DNA from 4 places in the Brevibacterium sp. LE-L genome. Region 4 is predicted to be linked to each of the others. Evidence: riboswitches for the same ligand, from Rfam matches in the RefSeq annotation. Region 4 holds a riboswitch; each other region holds the start of a gene.
The links. A riboswitch is a leader RNA that binds a small molecule or an ion and turns the genes downstream of it on or off. The one in region 4 is predicted to bind thiamine pyrophosphate.

Region 1: it holds a riboswitch for thiamine pyrophosphate, as region 4 does, so the genes downstream of both, thiO (glycine oxidase ThiO) here and thiC (phosphomethylpyrimidine synthase ThiC) in region 4, are expected to answer to the same signal.
Region 2: it holds a riboswitch for thiamine pyrophosphate, as region 4 does, so the genes downstream of both, ACQE2J_RS06230 (NUDIX hydrolase) here and thiC (phosphomethylpyrimidine synthase ThiC) in region 4, are expected to answer to the same signal.
Region 3: it holds a riboswitch for thiamine pyrophosphate, as region 4 does, so the genes downstream of both, thiM (hydroxyethylthiazole kinase) here and thiC (phosphomethylpyrimidine synthase ThiC) in region 4, are expected to answer to the same signal.

Annotation. Positions count from the first base shown of each region.
Region 1 is NZ_CP189759.1:2,807,245-2,813,188, forward strand. It holds gene ACQE2J_RS12695 (response regulator transcription factor) at 1-318, opposite strand, end outside; gene ACQE2J_RS12700 (sensor histidine kinase) at 327-1,514, opposite strand; gene ACQE2J_RS12705 (DedA family protein) at 1,667-2,890, shown strand; gene ACQE2J_RS12710 (ketopantoate reductase family protein) at 2,844-3,809, opposite strand; gene thiE (thiamine phosphate synthase) at 3,806-4,489, opposite strand; TPP riboswitch at 4,501-4,604, shown strand; gene thiO (glycine oxidase ThiO) at 4,594-5,754, shown strand; gene thiS (sulfur carrier protein ThiS) at 5,751-5,944, shown strand, end outside.
Region 2 is NZ_CP189759.1:1,387,959-1,393,902, forward strand. It holds gene ACQE2J_RS06210 (CGNR zinc finger domain-containing protein) at 1-9, opposite strand, end outside; gene ACQE2J_RS06215 (alpha/beta fold hydrolase) at 57-896, shown strand; gene istA (IS21 family transposase) at 983-2,569, shown strand; gene ACQE2J_RS06225 (ATP-binding protein) at 2,566-3,336, shown strand; gene ACQE2J_RS06230 (NUDIX hydrolase) at 3,666-4,109, opposite strand; TPP riboswitch at 4,100-4,198, opposite strand; TPP riboswitch at 4,635-4,730, shown strand; gene thiM (hydroxyethylthiazole kinase) at 4,819-5,643, shown strand; gene thiE (thiamine phosphate synthase) at 5,640-5,944, shown strand, end outside.
Region 3 is NZ_CP189759.1:1,255,137-1,261,080, forward strand. It holds gene ACQE2J_RS05615 (substrate-binding domain-containing protein) at 1-118, shown strand, start outside; gene ACQE2J_RS05620 (ATP-binding cassette domain-containing protein) at 214-1,038, shown strand; gene ACQE2J_RS05625 (sugar ABC transporter permease) at 1,035-2,246, shown strand; gene ACQE2J_RS05630 (SRPBCC family protein) at 2,282-2,788, opposite strand; gene ACQE2J_RS05635 (winged helix-turn-helix transcriptional regulator) at 2,901-3,365, shown strand; TPP riboswitch at 3,453-3,585, shown strand; gene thiM (hydroxyethylthiazole kinase) at 3,573-4,487, shown strand; gene thiE (thiamine phosphate synthase) at 4,484-5,263, shown strand; gene thiD (bifunctional hydroxymethylpyrimidine kinase/phosphomethylpyrimidine kinase) at 5,260-5,944, shown strand, end outside.
Region 4 is NZ_CP189759.1:3,886,249-3,892,192, forward strand. It holds gene ACQE2J_RS17640 (M13 family metallopeptidase) at 1-887, shown strand, start outside; gene ACQE2J_RS17645 (DUF1684 domain-containing protein) at 974-2,581, opposite strand; gene ACQE2J_RS17650 (M18 family aminopeptidase) at 2,716-4,020, shown strand; TPP riboswitch at 4,149-4,257, shown strand; gene thiC (phosphomethylpyrimidine synthase ThiC) at 4,253-5,944, shown strand, end outside.

The sequences.
Region 1 (5,944 bases), 1.1 Mb from region 4:
GGTGCTCAGCAGCTCCGTCGCATACTCGCGCAGCACATATTGGCTGAGCACGAGCACACCGATGTCCGGAAATCGGCGTTTGATCGCCAACGCCGCCTCAAGCCCCTCGGTGGTGTGAGTCGGCGGCATCCGCACGTCGACGATCGCAAGGGTCGGTCGCAGCTCGTTCACCGCCCGCAGCAGCTCGCCCGCGTCGCCGACGGACGCGACGACGCTGATCCCCTCGTCTTCGAGCAGACTGCGCACACCTTCGCGCAGCAGCACCGCGTCATCGGCGAGGACGACTCGCATCCGATTCTCCGCCTGCATCTCTGTCATGGTCACCTCTACCTCGTCTGACTCTTCGTACTGCCGATCTGTGCTTCCGTCCCGAGCGGAATCCGTGCGCTCACTGTGGTGCCTGCGCCGTCAGGGGAGTCGACATCGAGACTCCCGTCGAGCGCACCGACCCGTCGGGCCAACCCTTGGAGTCCGCCCCCACCCGGATCGGCGCCACCGAGACCGTCATCGGAGATGGTCACGGTCAGTGTCTGGGCCTCGGCGACGATGCCGACCGTGATCGCTGCCGCCTCCGCGTGTTTGACGACGTTCGTCACGGCCTCACGGACGACGAAGTAGGCGGCGGATTCCACTGCCGGCGGAAGTCTACCCTCCTGCACGGTCAGGAGAGTCAACGGTACGGGGCTGCGACCGGCGATCCTCTCGAGCACGGGCCGAAGCCCATGATCGTCCAGTGCTGTGGGGTAGACCCGCCATGCGACTTCCCGCATCTCGTCGATGAGGTCCTGGGACTGAACCAGCGCATCGTCGAGGAGGGCTTTGGACTTCACCGGATCAGAGGCTCGCTGGGCGCGGGCGATGAGCACGGACAGGGAGACGACGTTCTGCTGCACGCCATCATGCAGGTCGCGTTCGATCCGTCGTCGCTCCTCATCGATGGCGAGGACGACTCCGCGGCGGGTCGTCACCAGCTCACTGATGCGGGTGTAGACGGCGAAAGGGCGGTCCACCTCGGCGAAGCGCGCATCGATGCGACCGTGCGCCCAGCTCGCCGCTTCGGCCAGGGCAACGGCTCCGATGAGGTTCGCCGCCCCGTAGAGGACACCGACGAAGAGTGTGGGTTGGGAGATCGACCACATGTCGAAGCCGATGTTGACGGCTCCCCCGATGAAGAACCCCTGGAAGAGCGAACCGAGAGTCACGACGAGGAATCCGCCGAGGAGGTTCGCGGTGGGGATGATGGCGATTCCCGCAACGAGGCCGTTGCCGAGCAGGAACCGGCGGTGGTCCGGTGCGGCGGCGAGGACGAGTCCGAATCCGCGAGAATGACGGGCGAGTTCCCACCCTCTCACCCTCTTGGCCACACGTGAGGAGGGTGGGAAGACGGAGGCGATGAGCAGCGGAAGACACAGCAGACCGCCCCACGCGACAGCGAGGACCGAACGCGCCCACCGCGCGGCGAACATCCGTGCTTCAGGAGGAAAACGGGTGGACAGCGCGCTCGGCCAAGGCATGGATCGATCGTAGCAACGCCGGACGCCGACTCACAGAGGTTCGACCGCAGTCTCGGGTTCCGGTTTTCCGCAGCAGTGCTGCCGGTCGCCCGCGCTGACCGTGTGCCCGGCCGCGTACCGCTCGGATCATCTGCTCTTTAGCGTGGTTGAGTATGGAACTCACACTCGAGCTGCTCACCGCCACTCTCACATCTCCGTGGGTCTATCTGCTCATCGCTGTGGCCGCGGCGCTCGACTCGCTGATGCCCATCGTTCCGTCCGAGACCCTGCTCATCACCGCCGCGACGTTCGCCGCTGCGGGGCTGCCTCATCCAGCGGGTCTCGTCCTCGCTGCCGCCGGCGGGGCTCTCCTCGGTGATCTGGCCGCTCACCTCCTCGGCCGACTCGCCGACTCTGGTGTCGGCAGGTGGCAGCGGTGGACACGGGCAGCGAAACTCATCGATTCCACCCGCACAGCCTTCTCTCGCCGAGCCGGCACCACTCTCATCGCTGGTCGATTCGTTCCCGGCGGGCGCAGCGTGGCGACCATCGGCTCCGGCCTGTTCGGACTCCCCATCCGCAGCTTCCTCCTCTGGGACGGCATCGGCTCTCTGGCCTGGGCACTCTACTCGACGGGAATCGGACTGATCGGCGGCTCGATCTTCGAGGACCGCCCACTGATCGGAGTGGCCGTCGGCATCGGCATCGCTGTGGCCGTCACCGGTGCAGCCGAACTCGTCCGCAGACTGCGGCAGCACCGTCGTGGACGCACCGGGAACCGGTTCGACAGTCTCGGGGCCCGAGGTGGCATCATGGAAGAGATGTCTCAAACACATGTGTGGTACGTCAGCTACGGTTCGAACATGGCCCGCGATCGGCTCGCCTGCTATCTGCAGGGCGGACGACCGCCCGGGGCGATGGTGACCTATCCGGGTGCCAGAGACGCGACACTGCCTCAAGCCGAGGCCGGGATCGAACTGCCCGGCACGATCTACTTCGCCGGCGAGTCGAAGGTCTGGGGCGGCGGAATGGCCTTCTACGATCATTCCGTGCCCGGACCGACTCCGGCCAAGGCCTACCTCATCACCGCCGCGCAGTTCGCCGATGTGGCGGCCCAAGAGATGAACCGCCGGCCCGAACCCGACAGTCCGTTGGAACACCTCGTCTTCGATCTGCCCGCCGGCAGCTCCTATTCGGTGGGTCCGGGCGGATACGAGACCCTCCTCGTCCTCGACGATGCCGACGGCGTCCCCATGGTCACGTTCACCGCCGCCCATGGTTCAGCCGATGCCGAACACGCCCAGCCGCAGGAGCCGTATCTGGCGATGCTGCGAACGGGTATGGCAGAAGTCAGGGCCGCTGCTGGGCTGCGCCTGCCCGCAGCTGCACAAGTGTGAGGTCCAGCAGCGGAGTCGCTGCTCCCAGCTCGTCTGCTCTGAGCGCCAGATCGCCGAGGATGTGCTCCGCTTCGCTCGGAAGCCCTGCTGTCACGTCCCGGTAGAGGGAAGAGGTGAAGGCCGATCCGTCTTCGGTGAGCATCTTCAGCGTCATGGCGTGGGACTGCTCTGACACCGGGTGTCCGGCCGCGTCGGCCACAGCTTCGAGTTCATCGACGATGGCATGCACATGCGGTCTGCCTCCGGCATCCATGATCGCCCCGACCGGAGCACGGAACAGGCAGGTGACGACTCCCGCCGCGGCGATGAAAGTCCACTTCTCCCACAGTCCGTCGATGATTCCGTCGATGGTCTGGAGTCTGAACCCTGGCACATCGAGTGCTTCGACGATTCGGGTCGGCACGTCTGCTCCGTCAAGGTCGCCGATGGTCATCACGGCCAGATCGGTGAGTTGGACGACGGCACCGTCTCTGATGGTGCCGACGATCTTGACGAATCCGCCGAGCACCTGACCGGGGAACCGGTTCTGCAGCTTCTCGATCTGGGCCATGCCGTTGAGGAACGGGACGATCGTCGTCTGCTCTCCCACAGCCGGTCCGATATCGTCGATGACCGAGTCGAGGCCGCCCGCTTTGACCGCGACGATGACGAGGTCGTAGGTCTGCGGTGCGGCGCTGAGTTCCTCTGCGGTGACCACACGGACCTGATTCGTCCGGTCATGGTCCGGAGCAGCGAAGCGCAGCCCTTCCGAGCGGATCGCCTCTGCCCGCGCGCGCCTCAGCAGGAAGGTGACACTGCGACCGGCCTCGTGCAGATAGGTGCCGAACGCTCCCCCGGTGGCGCCTGCCCCGGCAATGAGGATCGACAGGTCGGGCCGGGCATCGGTTCCCGAGGCTGCGCTGCCGGCTGATTCAGTCATTTCAGTTCCTCCTTGAGCCCCCGAGCGGCCGCAGCGGGGTCCTCTGCCGAGGCTATCGCGCGGACGACGACGGCACGGTTCGCGCCCGCCTGCCGGACCGCTTCCAGTCTCTCCCCGGCCGAGATCCCGCCGATCGCGAACCACGGTGTGGCCGCCTCAGCGGTGACGGCTTCCAGCAGCTCCGTCCCCACAGCGGCACGGCCGGGTTTCGTCGGGGTCTCCCATACCGGTCCGACACAGAAATAGTCGGTCTCCGGGTCTGCCTCGGCGGCGAGCGCCTGGTCGAGAGAATGTGTGGAGCGGCCGAGGATGACGTCGGGGCCGAGCACGGCTCTGGCTTGGACGCTGGTGAGGTCTCCCTGTCCGACGTGGAAGACATCGGCGTCGGTCAGCAGTGCGACATCGGCGCGGTCATTGACGGAGAAGAGCTTGCCGTGCCGTGCCGCGGCGTCCCTGAGGACCTCCAGTGCTGTGATCTCGGCGCGGGCTTCGAGGCTCTTGTCCCTCAGTTGGATGATGTCGACTCCCCCGGAATAGGCGGCGTCGAGGAACTCGGCGAGGTCACCTTGAGCGGTCCTGGCGTCGGTGCACAGGTAGAGCGACGCTTCGGCCAATCGGGCCTCCCGCCAGGCTCTCTTCGTCTGCCGCGCTGCGGTACGCGGTGGCATCTGTGTGGTCATGGTCATAGAGTAGAGGAGTTCGCGGGAGCCTCCCAAAGAGGCTGAGAGGGCGTAAGAGCCGACCGTCAGACCTGATGCGGATCATGCCGCCGGAGGGAGAAGCTGTGAGAGTCATCGTCGTCGGTGCCGGGATCATCGGCCTGTCCACGGCTTGGTATCTGCGCCGCCTCGGTGCCGAAGTCACCATCATCGACCCTGCCCCTGCCAGGGGAGCGAGCCATGCCGCCGCGGGGATGCTCGCTCCCGCCGCCGAGGTGGTGTGGGGGCAGACTCCCCTGTACCCGCTGATGCAGGCCTCGGCGGAGATGTATCCGGGTTTCGCCGCCGAGGTGGCGAGCGCAGCCGGAGCCGATCTCGGCTTCACAGATGCCGGGACCCTGGTCTGCGCCGGTGACCGGGCCGATCTGCAGGCGCTGCGGGAGCTGCGCGAGGCACAGTCGCAGTCCGGTTTCGCAACCGAGCTGATCACCGGAAGTGCTGCTCGCCGAATCGAGCCGTCGCTGGCGCCTTCCGTGGCCGGGGCCGTGCACATTCCCGGTGATCGGTCGATCGACCCCCGTCGGGTCTCCGCCGCTCTGCGCTCTGCCCTGACGGCTGACGAGGTGTCCCTCGTTCGGCAGCGGGTGACCCAGCTGCTCAAGGATGTCGATGCGACCGTGGGTGTCCGACTGGCCGATGGCCGACGCGTCGAAGCCGATCAGGTGATCATCTGTGCCGGCGATGCCGTCACTGAGATCGTGGGGGCGCCGGCACTGCCGATCCGAAAGGTCTGGGGCGATGTCCTGCGACTGCGTGCCCCCGCCGAGGTGACTCCCCTGCTGACTCGCACCATCCGCGGATTGGTCAACGGTCGCCCCGTCTACCTGGTACCTCGCCCCGACGGAGAGATCGTGCTCGGTGCCAGCTCCCGTGAAGACGGACTCTCCGGCACCCCGGCCGGGGCCATCCACCGACTGCTCAATGACGGGCAGCGACTGGTTCCGGGCATCCTGGATGCCGAGATCACCGATATCACCACCCGCGCCCGGCCCGGGTCCCCCGATGACCTGCCGATGATCGGGCGCATCGATTCCGGCTGTGTCGTGAGCACGGGGTATTTCCGACATGGCATCCTCTTATGCCCGCTCGGCGGCAGGATCGGTGCCGAACTCGCCCTGGGCGCCTCGTCTGACTGGCCACCCGACGGGGCACTCGAGTCCGTATCCCCTTTCCGCTTCACCACAGAAGACACCACCACCAATCTCGCAGCGAGGAGCATTTCATGACCGACCGTGAACACTCACCGACCATCGTCCTCAACGGCGAACATCATGAGCTGTCGAGCGCCACCTCGGCGCTCGACCTCATCGCCCACGTCACCGGACGGGAACTGAACACCGATGGGACACCTGCCGACGGCGGACGCTTAGGGCTGGCCCTGGCCGTCGACGGGGAAGTCATTCGTCGCGGAGCCTG
Region 2 (5,944 bases), 1.7 Mb from region 4:
TGCAGTCACAGACCTCATTCTATGAGCTAACCCTTTTATGCGGTTAGTATCGAATTGTGATTGATGTTCTGAGCTTGCCTTCGATTCGCCTGCACTACACGCTGTCAGGGAACACTGACCCGAATGCTCCGACGGTCGTGCTCCTGCATGGCTGGCCGCAAACCTCAGCCTGCTGGGATCAGCTCACCCCGCTCCTGCCAGACGCCTATCGGGTCATCGCCCCCGATCTGCGCAGCTACGGGCTCAGCGACAAGCCCCAGGGCGGGTACTCCAAACGTCGCATGGCTGCCGACATCGTGGAACTTCTCGACGCACTCGACGTCGAACGTTCCCATGTGGTCGGCCACGACCGTGGGGCACGAGTAGCGCACAGGTTCGCGCTCGACCAGGCTGACCGGATCAGGACGCTCGCGGTCTTGGATGTCGTGCCCACGCATGCGATGTTCCAATCCGATACCGCGACGGCGGCCGGATTTTTCCACTGGCTCTTCCATATGCAGCACGACCTCCCCGAGGCAATGACATCTGGTCGGGAAGAAGAGTATCTTCGCTATTTATTCCATCGATGGACACTGCGGCGCGACCGTCTCGAACCGATGATCGGTCACTACATCGAGTCCTTCAAGCAACCGGGCGCAATGCATGCGGGATTCGAGGACTACCGAGCGACCTGGGAAGACCTCGATCACGATGAACACGACCATCAGGTGGGGTACCGGGTCACCGTTCCCACGTTGGCCCTTTGGGGAGATCACGGGCTCGCGGCCCAAGCTCCAGTGCTGAGTAAGTGGAGAGACTACGTCGAAGAAACCCGAGATAGCACGTCTCTCCTTGAATGGCGCGTAGCGCTACTTGGTCCCGATAGTCCACGTACCTGGTATCAGTTTTCTGGATAGGTGGTACTGCCGTGATTTCGGTGGTCTTCTGAGCGGTGGGGCGGCACGTCCGTGTCGCCCGTCACTGAGTCGGAAAGGCCCTTGGTATGGTCAACTATCGGGCGATCATGGAGCTGGTGCTCGCAGATCGCAGTTACAGCGAGGTCGTCGAGACCGTCGGATGCTCGCGACGCGACGTCTCTCGTGTGAAGCAAGCCCTCACCCGGCACGGAGTGACCTCGGCTGCGGCGGTCGGTGATGCCGAGCTCGCGGCGTGGTTCCCGGACGGACGCCGGCGGGTCTCGGTGGAGTACGCGCAGCCTGACCTGGCGCGCGTGCTGACGTCGATGAAGCAGAACCGGCACTTCACGCTGCTGCAGGCATGGCGCCGCTACGCCGACACCCAGAGCGGCGGGCAGAAGAAGTACGGGTATTCGCAGTTCTGCGCCCTGTTCGCCGACTACGTCAGATCGCATGACCTGGTCGCCGTGCTCCACCACGAGCCGGGACGGGCGATGCTCGTCGATTGGGCCGGTGACACGCTCGATCTCGTCGACGCGGTCACCGGGCAGGTCACCAAGGCGTACCTGTGGGTCGGGGTGCTTCCCTACTCGGGGGTGTTGTTCTGCCGCGCCTACGCGAACATGAAGTCGCCGGCGTGGCTGGACGCGCACGTGCGCGCGTTCTCGTTCTACAGGGGCGTGGTCCAGCTGGTGGTCCCGGACAACCCGACGACGTCGACGCATCCGCGGCGCAAGGGTGACCGGGAGCGGATTGTCAACGCCCGCTATCAGCAGCTCGCCGACCATTACGGGACCGCGATCGTCCCGGCCCGGGCGGGCAAGCCCCGCGATAAGGCCGCGGCCGAGAACGCCGTCAACGTGGTCAACAAGCGTGTCATCGGCTACCTCGAAGACGAGGTCTGGACGAGCCTGTCCGAGCTCAACGACGCGATCGAGCAGCGCGTCGACGAGATCAACCACGACCTGCGTCGGGCCGACGACACGACCCGGTGGCAGCGATTCGAGGCCGAGGAGCTGTCTTTGCTCGGTCCGCTGCCCGATGCGCGGTTCGAAGAGGTCGAGTGGAAAGAGCTCAAGGCAGGGCGGAACTACCACGTCACCGCCGATTCCCAGCGCTACTCCGTGCCCTATCAGCTAGCCGGGCGACTGTTGCGGGTCCGGCTGACGTCGTCGCGGGTGACGGTGTTCGACGGCACCGCGATCGTGTGTGAGCACCCCAGACTGTGGGGCCGCAAGGGCCGGTACTCGACGCTTCCCGAGCATGTGCCCAAGCAGCATCAGGGCATCGACGGCCTGTGGTCGAGGCGCTGGTTTACCGATCGTGCCCGCAGCGCCGGCCCGGCGACCGTGACGGTGATCGAGCAGGTCCTCGACCGGCAGACGATCGAGGCGCAGGGATATCTCGACTGCCAGAACATCCTGAGCGGACTCGGAAAGCAGAACCGGCAGCGGCTCGAGGCCGCCTGCCAGGAACTCGTCAACCGGGGCGGGTACGCCACCTACACGACGCTGAAGCGCATCATGGCTGCGATCGACAGCGACCAGAAGAAACCCAGGGCGCCGATCCCGGCCGCGTCCACACGCAAACGCGCAGCCAGCGCACCGAATGGACCCGATGTGTACGTGCGCGACGCGTCTCACTACGAGACCGGAGGGGAGGAGGCCCGGTGACGTTCACGAGCATCGATTACGACAAGTTCCGCCAGCTGCGGGTCACGCATATCGCGACCCGGTTCGAAGAACTCATCGACGACGAAGCCAACGACACGCTCACCCCGGAGCAGATCTTTCTCACCGCTACCGACGACGCACTCGAGCAGCGCCGGATCCACAAGGTCGACAAGCTCATCCGTGCCGCCGGCTTCCCCCTCCCGCAGGCATCGATCGCGGAGATCGACTACCGCGAGGATCGTGGCATCACCCCGGTGCGGATGCGTCGCTACGCCGCACACGACTGGCGAGCAGATCCCACCAACCTGCTGATCACCTCACCGACCGGCGGTGGGAAGACCTATCTGGCGTGCGCGCTCGGCATCGCGGCGTGTCACAACGGCCACTCCGTCGTCTACGCCCGGATGGACGACCTGGCCAGGAGGTTGGTGATCGCCCGCGGGGACGGTATCGCCCACCAGAAGCTGCTCAACGACCTCTCGCACACGGATCTACTCGTGATCGACGATTTCCTCACCGTCGGGATCGACAGCGACGCTGCCAGCGATCTGTTCGCAGTGCTGGCGAACCGGGAACACCGGCTGCCAACGATGATCGCCTCGCAGACGGGGCCAGCGCACTGGGTGGCCGAACTGCCGGACCGAGTCGCTGCGGACTCGATCGTGAACCGGCTGTCGAACCAGGCCCGAAAGATCAGCCTCGGCCAGATCGACATGCGCAGGCTCCGCCACGAGCAAGCCCGCGCCGACGACGGCTACTGGGAGTAGCCGCCAGGACGACAGGTGCCGGCCCCGAGCACACGCTCGGGGCCAGTACCACTCCCACCGAGCACCAGTACCAGGTACGTGGACTATCCGTACCAACCGACGCTACGCGCCACTTGAAGGTGGCATCATCGAGAACTGCGGGCATTTCGTACCGGAAGAACGCCCTGAATCTCTCGCTATGCGACTGCGAGACTTCTGGGATCGTCACGAAACGATCAACTGACAGAACCCGCATTGTGTCGCACTGCATCTACCAGGAACCCCGTGCGGTTCCAAAAGTAGTTGTCCTCTTTCCGTCGTTCGGTATCATTCAAACGTATTGAGATAGTTCAAGAGCTTTGCGCGAGCCGGAAGGCAGTCTCGGCAACTTCGCGCACATCAAGACTGAGTGCAAGGTCTCCGTGTTCGAGGTCTTCGATTGAAAACCAGCGTGCTTCCAGCGCGTCATCAGCTGCCACGGGTACCCCGGTTCGCCAGTCGCACCGCACCGCGACGAGGACGAAGTGCTGGAGGAGGGTGCCGGAGTCGTCGTGATGGAAGGCATCGACAGCGGTGAACACCTCGCGTGCCTCACCGTGCACGCCGGTTTCCTCATGCAACTCGCGTAGGGCGGCTTGCTGAATTGTTTCGCCGGTTTCGATTTTCCCCCCAGGGAAGCCCCACCGCCCGACATCTGGCGGGTTCGCGCGACGCACCAGCAGCACGTCGCCGCCACGGATGACTGCTGCGATCGTCGCGACGATCGGACGGGACGGAGAGGTGGAAGCACTCACTTGGACATTCCTTCGCTAGTTCGAACTAGAGCAGGTTCGACGGGTGTGATCTCAGCCGCAGATCCCGTGCAGCACCCCGTGTCACGTCACACCAGTCTACCGAGGATTTGTGCTGCTCATCGGTCGCTGGCTCTTTGCGAGGGAACGTTTATCCGAGGTCTTGCGTTCACTCCCGCCGCTTTTTTCGTGTACTGACGGAGGTGCGGGTTCCGTGCAGCAGGAGTGGAGGGCGCCGATGCCGCCGGCCGATCTCACCCGGAGCCCCTCAGAGGCTGGTAGTCCTCAGCGTCTCCGTGCTCCTGCCGACCGCATGGTTTTGTACCAGGATGGGGCCGTGGTCGGCTGCCCGTGTTGGTATTTGATCTTTCTATATGGTCCCTGACACCGTGGGCTGCACCGATCTGGTTCAGTGTCGGCGAATCACCGTCGACAGCCCCCGCCAGGATCTGCCGTGCTCCTGACCATCGGCGGCCCTAGCGTTCCACGGGAGTGCTCCCAGTTGTGGCCGAATGCGTTAGGGTAGTGGGCAGTGACACGGGGTGCCGCACCCAGCGGCTGAGATCACACCCGTCGAACCTGATCCAGTTCGTACTGGCGAAGGGAATGTCCGGATGACTTCAGCGCGTTCGAGATACCGATCCAGGTGTCCGCTTTCGGCGTGCCGTCATGGTGATCGACTTTCTTTCGCAGTGGAAGAAAGCGAGAGTTCATGTCTGTCTCATCATCCGCGGTTCTGCTCGGTGAGCTGAGGGCGCAGACCCCGTTGGTGCAGTGCATCACTAACTCGGTGGTCACGAACTTCACCGCGAACACCTTGCTGGCCATCGGCGCGGCACCGGCGATGGTCGACATCGTCGGCGAGGCCGGACCGTTCGCCCGTGTCGCCGGGGGCCTGTTGGTGAATCTGGGAACGCCGATCCCGGAGCAGCGTGCGGCGTCCGAGGAAGCGGTCGCCGTGGCGAACGATGCGGGCACGCCGTGGGTGCTCGATCCGGTCGCGATCGGGTCGCTGCCCATCCGGACAGCTCTCGCCGAGAAGCTCGCCGCCCAGCACCCGTTCGCGATCCGGGGCAACGCCTCCGAGATCCTCGCGCTCGCGGGGGCCGGAACGGGTGGCAAGGGCGTCGAAAGTGCGGATGAGACCGAGGCGGCCGCACCGATCGCGATGCGGTTGGCGAGAGACCTGCGCACAGTCGTGGCGGTGTCTGGGCCGGTGGATCTGGTCACCGACGGTGAGCGCATCCTCCGGGTTTCAAACGGCGATCTGCCGCTGACGAAGATCACCGGCGGTGGGTGCGCGCTGGGTGCGCTGATCGCGGCATTCGCTGCCATCCGTGGTGAGTTCTCACCGGTCGAGGCGGTGGCTGCTGCGCATGTCGTGTACGGGATCGCCGCTGAGCGGGCCGCTGCAGAGACGGCGGGGCCCGGGTCGTTCGCTGCCCGTCTGCTCGACGCGCTGTACGCGATCAGCGCAGCGGAGGTGAGCGCGTCGGAGCAGGTGCGCGCCGAGACGGCGCCGGGCGGTGGGGCGTGAACCTCGGCATCTACCTGGTGACCGATCGTGCGCTCTGCGGTGAACGGGGCGTGGCGGAGACCGTGCGGGCAGCCGTCGATGGCGGGGTGCGCACCGTACAGCTGCGCGACAAGCATGCCGGCTTCGATGCACATCTGCGTGAGCTCGAACGTCTGGCGGAAGCGATCCAGGGCCGCGCGCTGCTGCTGGTCAACGACCGGCTCGATGTCGCGATAGCAGCGAGAGAACGCGGCATCCCGGTCGACGGGGTGCATCTTGGGCAGGGTGACCCCGCCGTGCGATCGGCGCGCGACGAGTTCGG
Region 3 (5,944 bases), 1.6 Mb from region 4:
CGAGGCGAAGGTTGTCACCAAGGACAACATCAAGGACATCGTCGGTGATCAGATCAAGGCCTCCGACATCTGCTCCGGAAACGTCGAGAAGCTCTGCGACGAAGCAGGCGTGAAATAACCCGTGCGCAAAGCCGCGCGCAAGGCCCGACCTCGTGCCGGCGACCACCTCGGTCGCCGGCCGGCGAGGTCATCGACAGCGACAAGTAGGAACAGATGACATCTGAGACACCCGAACCGGCTCCCGCAGAAGCGTGGGCGCCGGGAAGCGGAACGGACACCGTGCTCGAACTGCGCGGAATCAACAAGCGGTTCGGCGCCGTCCAGGCTCTGACCGATATCCATCTCACCGTCGGCCGCGGCGAAGTCGTCGGACTCGTCGGCGACAACGGTGCCGGCAAATCGACCTTGATCAAGGTCATTGCCGGAGTCCACGGTGCTGATGAGGGCGAACTCCTCATCAATGGGGCGGCGCAGAAGTTCTCCTCGCCGAAGGATGCGCAGAAGGCCGGAGTGGCCACCGTGTTCCAGGACCTCTCCCTGTGCGAGAACCTCGACGTCGTGGCCAACCTCTTCCTGGGGCACGAGAAGACCCGCGGCGGAGTCCTCGACGAGGTGTCCATGGAAGCGAAGTCCTGGGAGCTGCTGCGCAGCCTGTCGGCGAAGATCCCGAGCGTGCGCGTACCGATCGCCGCCCTCTCCGGCGGTCAGCGGCAGACGGTCGCGATCGCCCGGTCCCTCCTCGGTGAACCTTCGCTGGTCATGCTCGATGAGCCGACTGCGGCGCTCGGTGTGGCGCAGACCGCCGAGGTGCTCAACCTCATCGAACGGCTCAAGGAACGCGACCTCGGGGTGCTGCTCGTCAGCCACAACATGGCCGATGTGCAGGCGGTGTGCGACCGGGTGCACGTGCTGCGTCTGGGCAAAGACGCCGGCGACTTCCCGGGAGACGAACGCACCGATGTGCTCGTGGCAGCGATCACCGGAGCCAGCGACAACGTTGTGACCAAACGCGCAGCACGAAGGGGTGAGCGTCGATGACCCGCAATTCCTTCATCACCGATGAGCGGATCTCGTCCGAAGGCATCGTCAGCACATTCATCCGCCGCGTCAAAGAGGGCCAGCTCGGGTCATTCCCGGTCATCCTCGCCCTCGTCGTCATCGTCATCGTCTTCCAGACCGCCGACAGCAATTTCATCTCCCCGGCCAACCTCGTCAACCTCTCGACGCAGGTCGCATTCCTCGCGATCCTGGCACTGGGCATCAACCTCATCCTGCTGCTCGGCGAGATCGACCTCTCGCTTGCGCAGCTCGGCGGCCTGGCCGCCTCCCTGCTCGGAGTGCTCGTGGTCAGGCAGGGTGTGCCGCCGGCGATCGCGCTGATCATCATGCTGCTGCTCGGCCTCGTCGTCGGTGCGATCCAGGGCTGGTTCTTCGCCGTCGTCGGCATCCCGGCCTTCGTCGTGACCTTGGCCGGTCTGCTCGCCTTCACCGGTCTGACGCTGACGACCCTGGGCACGCAGAAGAACCTGTCGATGTCGGACACCTTCGCCTTCGATTTCGCCAGCTACTACTTCCCGGCGGTCTGGGCCTATGTGTTCGGGGCGATCGCGATCATCGGCTTCGGAGCAGGCATCATCTACTCGAAGCTGCGCCGTCACCGCGAGGGACTCAACGCTCCGAGCTGGACCTCGGTGATCGTGCGCATCGTGCTGCTGACCGCGATCGTGTTCGGGTTCCTCGTCCTCGTCAACCAGGACTTCGGCCTGGCGATGCCGTTCTTCCTCATGATGGTCATCGCCATCGGCATCGATCTCGTGCTGCGCAAGACCCGTTACGGCCGTTCGATCTACGCCGTCGGCGGCAAGGTCGAGGCGGCCCGACGTGCCGGCATCCGAGTGACCTGGGTGCGCATCAGCGTATTCATGGCCGCCGGCGTGCTCGCGGCGCTCTTCGGCTTCGTCAAAACCGGTGTGACGACGAACGCCGGATCGACGCTGGTGAGCACGCAGGACCTGCTCAACGCGATCGCCGCAGCCGTCATCGGCGGCACCTCGCTCTTCGGCGGCCGCGGAACCGCGTGGGCGGCCGTGCTCGGTGCGCTGGTCGTCGGCGCCATCAACAACGGCCTCTACCTCATCGGCTTCAACTCCGATGCGCAGCAGATCATCACCGCGCTCGTCCTGCTCACCGCCGTCGTCATCGACGCACTCAGCCGCCGCGGCCAGAGGTACGTCGGCCGCGGTTAGCCGAGAGCCGTCCGTCCTCGGGTATGGTCCGGCGGTCAGGCGCCGGAGAGCAGACTCGCTTCGACTGCCGGAGTGATCGGGTCTCCCGCGCCCGTGGTGATGAGCCGGTGAAGGCTGTCGTGGGCATTGCGCGTCCACCCCTGTGCGCAGCCCTCATAGCAGGCCAGCATCGGGATCAGCCCCACATGGGTGAAGGTCAGCCGGGCACCGGAGCCGGCCGGCTCGATGTCGAAGCGCACGGTCGTCCCGGCCCATTCATCGACGCCCTCACCCGCTCCGAAACGATTGTCGAGGATCCTCCAGACGACGCGTTCGCCGGGGACGAGCTCGGTGACCTGCACGCGAGTGGTGTGGATCTGCGGCACCGTATAGACGAATTCGCCGAGGCGGTCGGTCGCGCCGTCGATGCGCTGCGACCACCAGCCGCGCACATTCGTCACGGCGGCGTAGACCTCCTGCGGTGACTGCGGCACCTCATAGGTGAAGGTGAAATCCGACGATGACATTGCGTCGGGCGTAGATGTGGGATGTGCTGTGGTCATGGCGAGGCTCCTTTGCCGTTGTCTGCCGATCCCAACTTGCATCAAACAAGTTGATGAAGTGATGATCCCACGCCTGCTTTCATCATGCAAGTATCAAGGTAGAATCATTCTCATGCTGGGCAGAACGTATGACAACGAAGTGTGCTCCATTGCGCGCTCGCTCGAGATCGTCGGCGAACGGTGGAGCCTGCTGATCATCAGGAATGCGCTGTTCGCGGGAGTCACCCGCTTCGGCGACTTCCAGAAACGGCTCGGAGTGGCGACCAATGTGCTCACGACCAGGCTCGATGGCTTCGTCGAGGCGGGGATCATGTCCCGGAACTCGGGGTCCGGCGGGGTCGAATACCATCTCACCGACAAGGGACGTGATCTGCGCGGAGTGCTCATCGCGTTCACCGACTGGGGCGATCGTTGGCAAGCCCCTGCCGGGCGGCCGATCATCTACCGGCACGATGACTGCTCGGGTGAGGTGCATAGTTCGATCCGCTGCGATGTCTGTGGTGGGAAACCTGACGCCGTCACCGCCTCGAAGGGTCCGGGCATGCCTGAGGAGAAGTGGTCGCACCGAACTGACTGACACAGGCACCCGATACGAATGGGCGTGGGCAGGTGCCGGGGCGGGGCTGAGGGGTCGCTCGTGTCCGACGGGGCTGATAGAGTCGAAGCCAATGACATGGGGTGCCTCATGACGTTCCGCTCGGGCCGAGAAGTCCAGGCGGAGTTCGGCGAGGCTGAGAGAACACCCATCGAACCTGATCTGGGCCATACTAGCGAAGGGATCGTCATGGTTGACTTCGACCTGCGTTCTGCCAATGCGCGACTGCGTGCAAGCAATCCACTCATCCAATGCATCACGAACACCGTCGTGCAGCAATTCAGCGCCAACGTGCTCCTGGCCATCGGTGCCTCCCCGGCGATGCTCGACCACGAAGCCGACGCCGGGCAGTTCGCCGGCATCGCCAGCGGCGTCCTCATCAACTTCGGCACCGCCTCGAACCACCAGCTGCTCGCCGCCGATGCCGCCATCGACGTCGCCAACGCGGCCAGCAAGCCCTGGGTCCTCGATCCGGTGAGCGTCGGGGCCGTCGACTTCCGCACCTCCCGCATCCGTCGTGCCGCCGCCGACCACCCGACCGCCATCCGCGGCAATGCCTCCGAGATCGCCGCGCTGGCCGGAGTCGGCCTCGGCGGACGCGGAGTCGACTCCACCGATGACGTCGATGCGGTCCTTCCCGCCGCCGCGAAGCTGGCCCGAGAAACCGGGGCGATCGTCGCAGTCTCCGGACCCACGGACGCGATCGTCGCCCACATCGACGGCGCCGACCATGTCGCCCGCATCGCCGGCGGCCACGAATACATGCCGCTGGTCATCGGCACCGGCTGCTCGCTCGGAGCCGTCACCGCCGCCTACCTCGCCGCCGCTCGCGGTGGACTCGCCGATCCCGACGCCGACGCCTCGGCGGTGAACGCATCGGAACACACCACGAGCGGTGAGGCCGCCTCGGCGAGGTTCGAAGCCGTCGTCGCCGCCCACGCCCACTTCGCGGTCGCCGGCGAAGACGCCGCCGAGGGAGCCAAAGGACCGGGCAGCTACTCGGTGAACTTCCTCGACGCACTCCACGCCGTCGACGACGACCGGCTCGCACAGGCCAGGGTCAGCCTCGACACACTCGCCGCGGACGAAGGCGCGCGGGCATGACCGCCGGATCCGCGCACATCACCGACGATCTGCGCAACGCTGCTGACACCGACCGCTTCGTCGGCATCGACACCCGCCTCTACCTCGTCACCGACTCCGCCCAATGTGAGGCGGCCGGTCGCACCGTTGCCCAGACGGTCCAGGCCGCGGTCGCCGGGGGAGTCGGCATCATCCAGGTCCGCGACAAAGACATCGATGACGGCGAGTTCTATTCGCTCGCCCGTCAGGTCATCGCCGCCGTCGACACCGCCACCCGCGGCACCGACCGCATCGTGCCCGTCGTCCTCAACGACCGCGTTGAGGTGGCCCGCCGCCTCATCGACGAGGGCGAGACCATCCACATCCACGTCGGCCAGACCGACACCACCGTCACCGAGGTGCGCGCCGTCGTGGGTGAGGCACCGCTCATCGGTCTCTCGGCCGCCACCAGCGCCGAATTCGCCGCCGCCCGGGACACCGGCGTCGTCGACCTCGTCGGCATCGGTCCGGTCTATGACACCACGACGAAGGCCGACGCACCCGACGGCATCGGACCCGACCGCCTCGGCAAACTGGTCGCAGAGGCAGGCATCCCCGCCGTGGCGATCGGCGGAATCACCGCCGACCGAGCTCCTGACCTGAGCGGACGCGGGCTGATCGGGATCTGCGTGGTCTCGGCGATCTGCCTGGCCGATGATCCGAAGGCCGCCGCCGAAGACCTGCTGTCGGCGTTCGCGGGACGCGATCACGACGGCCGCGCGGACAGCGCAGGCAGCACCGCCGGCGGCCAGGCATGAGCACGCGCCCGCCGATCACGCTGACCATCGCCGGCACCGACCCCAGCGGGGGAGCCGGAATCCACGCCGACCTCAAGACCTTCACCACGCGCAAGACCCTGGGCACGAGCGTCATCACCGCCCTCCTCGCCCAGAACACGCACGGGGTGTCTCGGGTCTACCCGATCGACGATGACTTCGTCGCCGACCAGTTCGACTCCGTGCTCGAAGACATGCCCGTCGACGCCGCGAAGTCCGGGATGCTCGGCGGCCGATCCCTCGTCGACCTCGTCGTCGCCCGCGCCGCCGAAGGCCTGCTCGGCTTCTACACCGTCGACCCGGTGATGATCGCGACCTCGGGCCATCGCCTCCTCGAGTCCGACGCCGTCGACGCGGTCCGCACCCACCTGCTGCCCGTGGCCGACCTCATCACTCCCAACCTCCCCGAGGCGGCCCTGCTCCTGTCCGAGGACGAACCCGAAGCGCAGACCCCCGACCAGATGCGTGACCAGGCGCTTCGCCTGCTCGAACGTGGGCCCGGCGCCGTCCTCCTCAAGGGCGGGCACGGCAGCGACGGAGACGTCACCGACATCCTCGCCACCCGGGACGGTTCGGTCCGCGAGTTCACCCACCCCCGCGTGGCTACCGCGAACACGCACGGAACCGGGTGCACCCTCTCGGCCGCAATCACCGCCGAGGTGG
Region 4 (5,944 bases):
ACGACAAGTCGATCCGCGAGCTCGACTGGATGAGCGAGGAGACGAAGGACCGTGCGCTGGTCAAGCTCTCGAAGTTCACCCCGAAGGTCGGCTATCCCGAGGTGTGGCGGGAGTACCCGGCCGCGATCGATTCCTCGGATCTGGTGGGCAACGTCCGCCGCTGCGCCCAGGCCGAACACGTGCGGCAGGTGCGCCGCATCGGCGGAGGCATCGACCGGACCGAATGGCTGATGACCCCGCAGACGGTCAACGCCTACTTCCACCCGGTGATGAACGAGATCGTCTTCCCCGCCGCGATCCTCCAGCCGCCGTTCTTCGATGCCGCAGGTGATGTGGCGGCGAACTTCGGGGCGATCGGTGCGGTCATCGGTCACGAGATCGGGCACGGCTTCGACGATCAGGGTTCGCGCTACGACGGGGACGGCAACCTCGTCGACTGGTGGACGTCGGAGGATCGGGAGCGTTTTGAGGAGCGCACGAACGCGCTCATCGCCCAGTACGAGGCACTGGTTCCGGCCGGTCTCGATGACGCCCAGCATGTCAACGGGGCGCTGACGGTCGGGGAGAACATCGGTGACCTCGGCGGTCTGTCGATCGGGTGGAAGGCTCTCGAACTCGAACTCGGTGAGCGGGCCGGGACTCCCGGTGTGCCAGTGGCGCCGAGCCCGGAGCAGGCGAAGGCGTTCTTCGAAGCCTGGGCGAAAGCGTGGCGGTCGAAGATGCGCACCGAGGAGCGCGTCCGCAGGCTCTCGATCGACCCCCATTCGCCGGAGGAGTTCCGCTGCAATCAGGTCGTGAAGAACATGACGGCCTTCCACGACACCTACGGCGTCAGCGAAAGCGACGGCATGTACCTGGCTCCCGAGGAGCGCGTGACCATCTGGTAACCACTCCCCCTCCCATTGCTACCTGACGGCGGCCCAGCAACCTCGCGCGAAGTTGCTGGGCCGCTGTCAGGTAGTTCTGGGGGTGGTCAGCGGTGGCCGCGGATGAGGTGGACCATGCGGAAGTCGAATTCCTGCCAGCTGGTGATCGGAGCGTCGGCCTGCAGCGCGGCTTCGAAATCCTCGACCTCGGTGAGCTCGGATTCGAGCGGAATGTCGAAGGGCATCTCCACATACAGCAGCCCACTGGCGTCGGTGTGGACGACATCGAACCCGGCCTGCTGCGGTTCGAGTTCGTTATTCATCACGATGAGCAGACGATCGTCCGGCGCCTGGTATTCGACCTCGATGCCGTCGTTGTAGCCCTGCTGCGAGCGCAGTTCCCGCTGGGCCTGAATGACGAACGCCGAGTACGCTCCGATGCCGATGACCGGGATCCGTGAGGTCAGCGCTTCGGTGGCGACGTCGATGAGCCGCGATCGGGCCTTGCGCCCCAGCGGGCTGAGGTCGCCGCCGGACATCGCGACTCCGTCGAAGCCGACGAGCGAGACCCGACCGTCATCGTGGTTCGGGTTGAGGACCGTGATGTCGAGGCCGAACCGGGAGTACCAGGGCCGGGTCACCTCGGCGCTCTCTTCGTCCCACCACACGTAGAACAGGAACGGCACGTTGATCCCGGCTTCCGAGAAGAAGAACGGGGGACGCCGCTCACCCGCCGTGACCTCGAAGGGCACGACGTTGCCCTCGATCGGGGCGGGGCAGGTCGCGAACGAGGTGAACGCGAAGGGGTAGTTGACCGCGCGGTTGAAATCGATGACGAGCGAGCCGTCCTGATTCGGCACTCCGAGGTCGATCGTCCGCCACGCCGAAGTGGTTGCCCCGTTCGTTCCATCGTGGAAGTCCAGGTGGAGCCCGGTCTTCGGGCACCCGGTGGCAAGCAGTGTGACCTCGCCCTGCTGAGTTTCGAAGGTCACGGTTCCCGCGGCTTGGGTCTGCAGCTGCAGATCCTCCTGCGCGGTTTCGATCGTATGGGTCGGGAACGGGTCGAACCGGGTGAACCGGGCGAGGAAGACGAAGTCTGGGTTCGGGTCGAAGACCGGGACTTCGAAGAATTTGCCCAGCAGCGGCGATTTCGAATCGCGCACACGCACACCGAGGCGGCCGCCCCGGTCGATGAGCTCGTAGAGGACATTGCCGACGGTGAACCAGTTGAGCGATCCCCCGGCCGGCAGCTTCGCGGTGAAGCCGTTGTCCTCGACACGCACCTGCGGTCGGGCTGGGGCCGAGTCATGACCCGCGGTTCCGGCCTCGGCCGCACCGGCATCTGCGGAGGCGTTGTCAGCGGCAGAAGCTCCTGTGGCGGCGTGGTCTGTCACAGCAGGCAGGGTCGAGGTGTCGCTGGGCACCGAGGGGCTCGTCGCTCGGACCGCACCGCCGCCTGTCCCGGCACCCGCACCGCCGCCGGCGGCTTGGCTCAGCAGGTCGAAGGTCTCGGCAGCGGGACCGGCATTGATTCCGGAGTCGAGGGCGACGGTGACCCAGCCGTCCTCGACGGTGAAGGTGCCGGGGGCATCGGGCCAGGTGGACTCGACGTCGAGCCAGTGCAGTCCGACGACGCTGAGCCAGCCGAACGGTTTCGCCAGTGCCGAGTTCCGTGAGTCGCGCCAGGTGTTCCACTCCGTCACGAACTGGTTCACGTCGAACACTCCTTGCCGTTGCTGTTGCGGGCGCAGGATCCCTGCCGCCGCCTTACCCTCGGAACCGATGTCTGACCGGTGCCTGAGGCCTTGTTCCTTGTCATCCAAACTACCGCAAACGATAGGCTGGGGAAATGAGTGAATCACACCCGGACCCGGTTGTCGCCGCGCAGACAGCGGCCGACCTCGGCGACTTCGTCAGTGCCTCCCCCAGCTCCTACCACGCCGTAGCCACCGCAGCCGCCCGTTTGGAGCAGGCCGGTTTCTCCCGCCTCGATGAGGCGAGCGCATGGGCGTTGACGCCCGGATCCGGCCATTTCGTCGTCCGCGACGGTGCGATCATCGCGTGGATGAATCCCACGACCACCGCCGAGGCAGTCCCCGGGTTCCGCGTGTTCGGATCCCACACGGATTCCCCGGCCTTCAAACTCAAACCCGGGGACGAATACACCGCCGAGGGCATGCGCCAGGTCGGAGTGGAGATCTACGGCGGTCCGCTGCTGAATTCCTGGCTCGACCGGGAACTCGCGTTCGCCGGTCGCCTCAGCCTCGCCGACGGCCGGGTCGTGCTCGCCCGCACCGGTCCGATCGCGCGCATTCCGCAGCTGGCAATCCACCTCGACCGGCAGGTCAATGACGGTCTGGCCTTGGACAAGCAGCGTCACACCGCTCCCGTGATCGGCTTGGCCGATCTCGCCGAGGCCGACGTCATCGAACTGCTCGCCGCTTCCGCCGAGGTCGATCCCGAGGCGGTGGTCGGTCACGACGTGTACACCGTCCCCACCCAGGAGCCGGCGCTTTTCGGTGCACGTGAGGAGTTCTTCGCCTCGCCGAGGTTGGACAACCTTCTGTCCGTCCATGCCGGGGTCACTGCACTGACGAGTCTCGACGCCGACTCGGTCGAAGGCATTGCGCTCTTCGCCGCCTTCGACCACGAGGAGATCGGGTCGAACTCACGCTCCGGTGCGTGCGGACCGTTCCTCGCCGATGTCACCGAACGCATCATCGCCTCTCTGCTGCCGGACTCGACGCGCAGCGACTATCTGGCGTCGCTGGCGGCATCGGTGTGCGTGTCATCGGACGCCGGGCATGCCGCTCACCCGAACTATCCGGAACGCCATGATCCGCATGTGCGTCCCCGCCTCGGCGGCGGTCCGCTGCTCAAACTCAACGCTCAGCAGCGGTACGCCACGGATGCTGTGGGCACCGCAGTGTGGTCGCGGGCGTGCACGGCCGCCGGCGTCGACTACCAAGACTTCGTGTCGAACAATGCGATGCCGTGCGGGTCGACAATCGGTCCGCTCACGGCGACACGCCTGGGCATGACGACCGTCGACGTGGGCCCGGCCCTGTATTCGATGCATTCGGCCCGCGAAATGGTCGCGGTCGCCGATGTCGTCGCCCTCGGCAGAGCCGCGACGACGTTCCTCCAAGGCTGATGCTCCTGCAGAACTGATGCGGCAGCGTCGTTTCGCTGGAGCTGTTGTCCTCCGTGGAGGCACCCTCCGTGGAAGCACCCCCGCCTCGGCGGGGTTTGTCCTCACCGCTGTCGACGTGATACGAATTGCACGACCCCACGGGAGCCCTGCAGAAGGGCTGAGATCGGACTGGATCGTCCGAGACCGTAGAACCTGATCCGGTTGATACCGGCGTAGGAAGCGAGGACTGCAGATGACTGCGTTCACCCCTGAAACACCTGTCCCTGCCACGGCTTCGGCCACCGTGCCCAATGCGAAGAACTCCACGAACGATTTCACGATCGAGCAGTATCCGACGCATTCTCCGGCGTGGCTCGAGGATGCCGAGCACGACATCCGCGTTCCCGTCACCCGCATCGAACTCGAGGACTCCGACGGACGGACCAACGCTCCCGTCCACGTCTACCGCACCGTCGGCCCTGGCAGCGTCCCCGAGGAAGGACTGCCGGCACTGCGGTTCCCCTGGATCGAGGGCCGCCTCGACACCGAAACCTACGCCGCCCGCGGACACCGCATCGCCGATGACGGTCGCGCTGCCGTGCGCCGCGGAGCGCCCTCACAGCAGTGGAGGGGTCGCAAACCGGTCCCACTCCGGGCCAAGCCCGGCCGGACCGTGACCCAGATGCACTACGCCCGGGAAGGCATCATCACCCCGGAGATGCGCTTCGTCGCCCTGCGCGAGCAGTGCGATGTCGAGCTCGTCCGCTCGGAGCTCGCCGCCGGCCGCGCGATCATCCCGAACAACATCAACCATCCCGAGTCCGAACCGATGATCATCGGCAAGGCCTTCCTTGTGAAAATCAACGCGAACATCGGCAATTCCGCGGTCACCAGCTCCATCGCCGAGGAGGTGCAGAAGCTGCGATGGGCCGCGAAGTGGGGTGCCGACACCCTCATGGACCTCTCGACCGGAAACGACATCCACACCACCCGAGAGTGGATCATCCGCAACTCCCCCATCCCCATCGGCACCGTCCCGATCTACCAGGCCCTGGAGAAGGTCGACGGCGAGGCGAACGCTCTGACCTGGGAGATCTATCGGGACACCGTCATTGAGCAGTGCGAGCAGGGCGTGGACTACATGACCGTCCATGCCGGCGTGCTGCTGCGCTACGTGCCGCTCACGGCCAACAGGGTCACCGGGATGGTCTCCCGCGGAGGCTCCATCATGGCTGGCTGGTGCTTAGCCCACCATGAGGAGAACTTCCTCTACACCCACTTCGACGAACTCTGCGAGATCTTCGCCCGCTACGACGTCGCGTTCTCACTCGGCGACGGGCTGCGGCCGGGCTCGATCGCCGATGCCAACGACGCCGCCCAGTTCGCCGAGCTCGACACCCTCGCCGAACTCACCGAACGCGCGTGGGCCCACGACGTCCAGGTCATGGTCGAAGGCCCTGGGCACATTCCGCTCCACCTGGTGCGCGAGAACGTCGAACGCCAGCAGAAGCTCTGCCACGGCGCCCCCTTCTACACCTTGGGTCCGCTCGTGACTGACATCGCACCCGGCTACGATCACATCACTTCGGCGATCGGGGCGACCGAAATCGCCCGCTACGGCACGGCGATGCTCTGCTACGTCACCCCGAAGGAGCACCTCGGCCTGCCCGACCGCGACGACGTCAAGACCGGGGTCATCACCTACAAGATCGCCGCTCACGCCGCCGATGTTGCGAAGGGCCACCCAGGCGCGACTGCCAGAGACGATGCACTGTCGAAGGCACGGTTCGAGTTCCGGTGGCGCGATCAGTTCGCCCTCGGCCTCGATCCGGAGACCGCCGAGGCGTTCCACGACGAGACGCTGCCGGCGGAACCGGCGAAGACCGCCCACTTCTGTTCGATGTGCGGGCCGAAGTTCTGCTCGATGCGCATCTCCCAGGACATC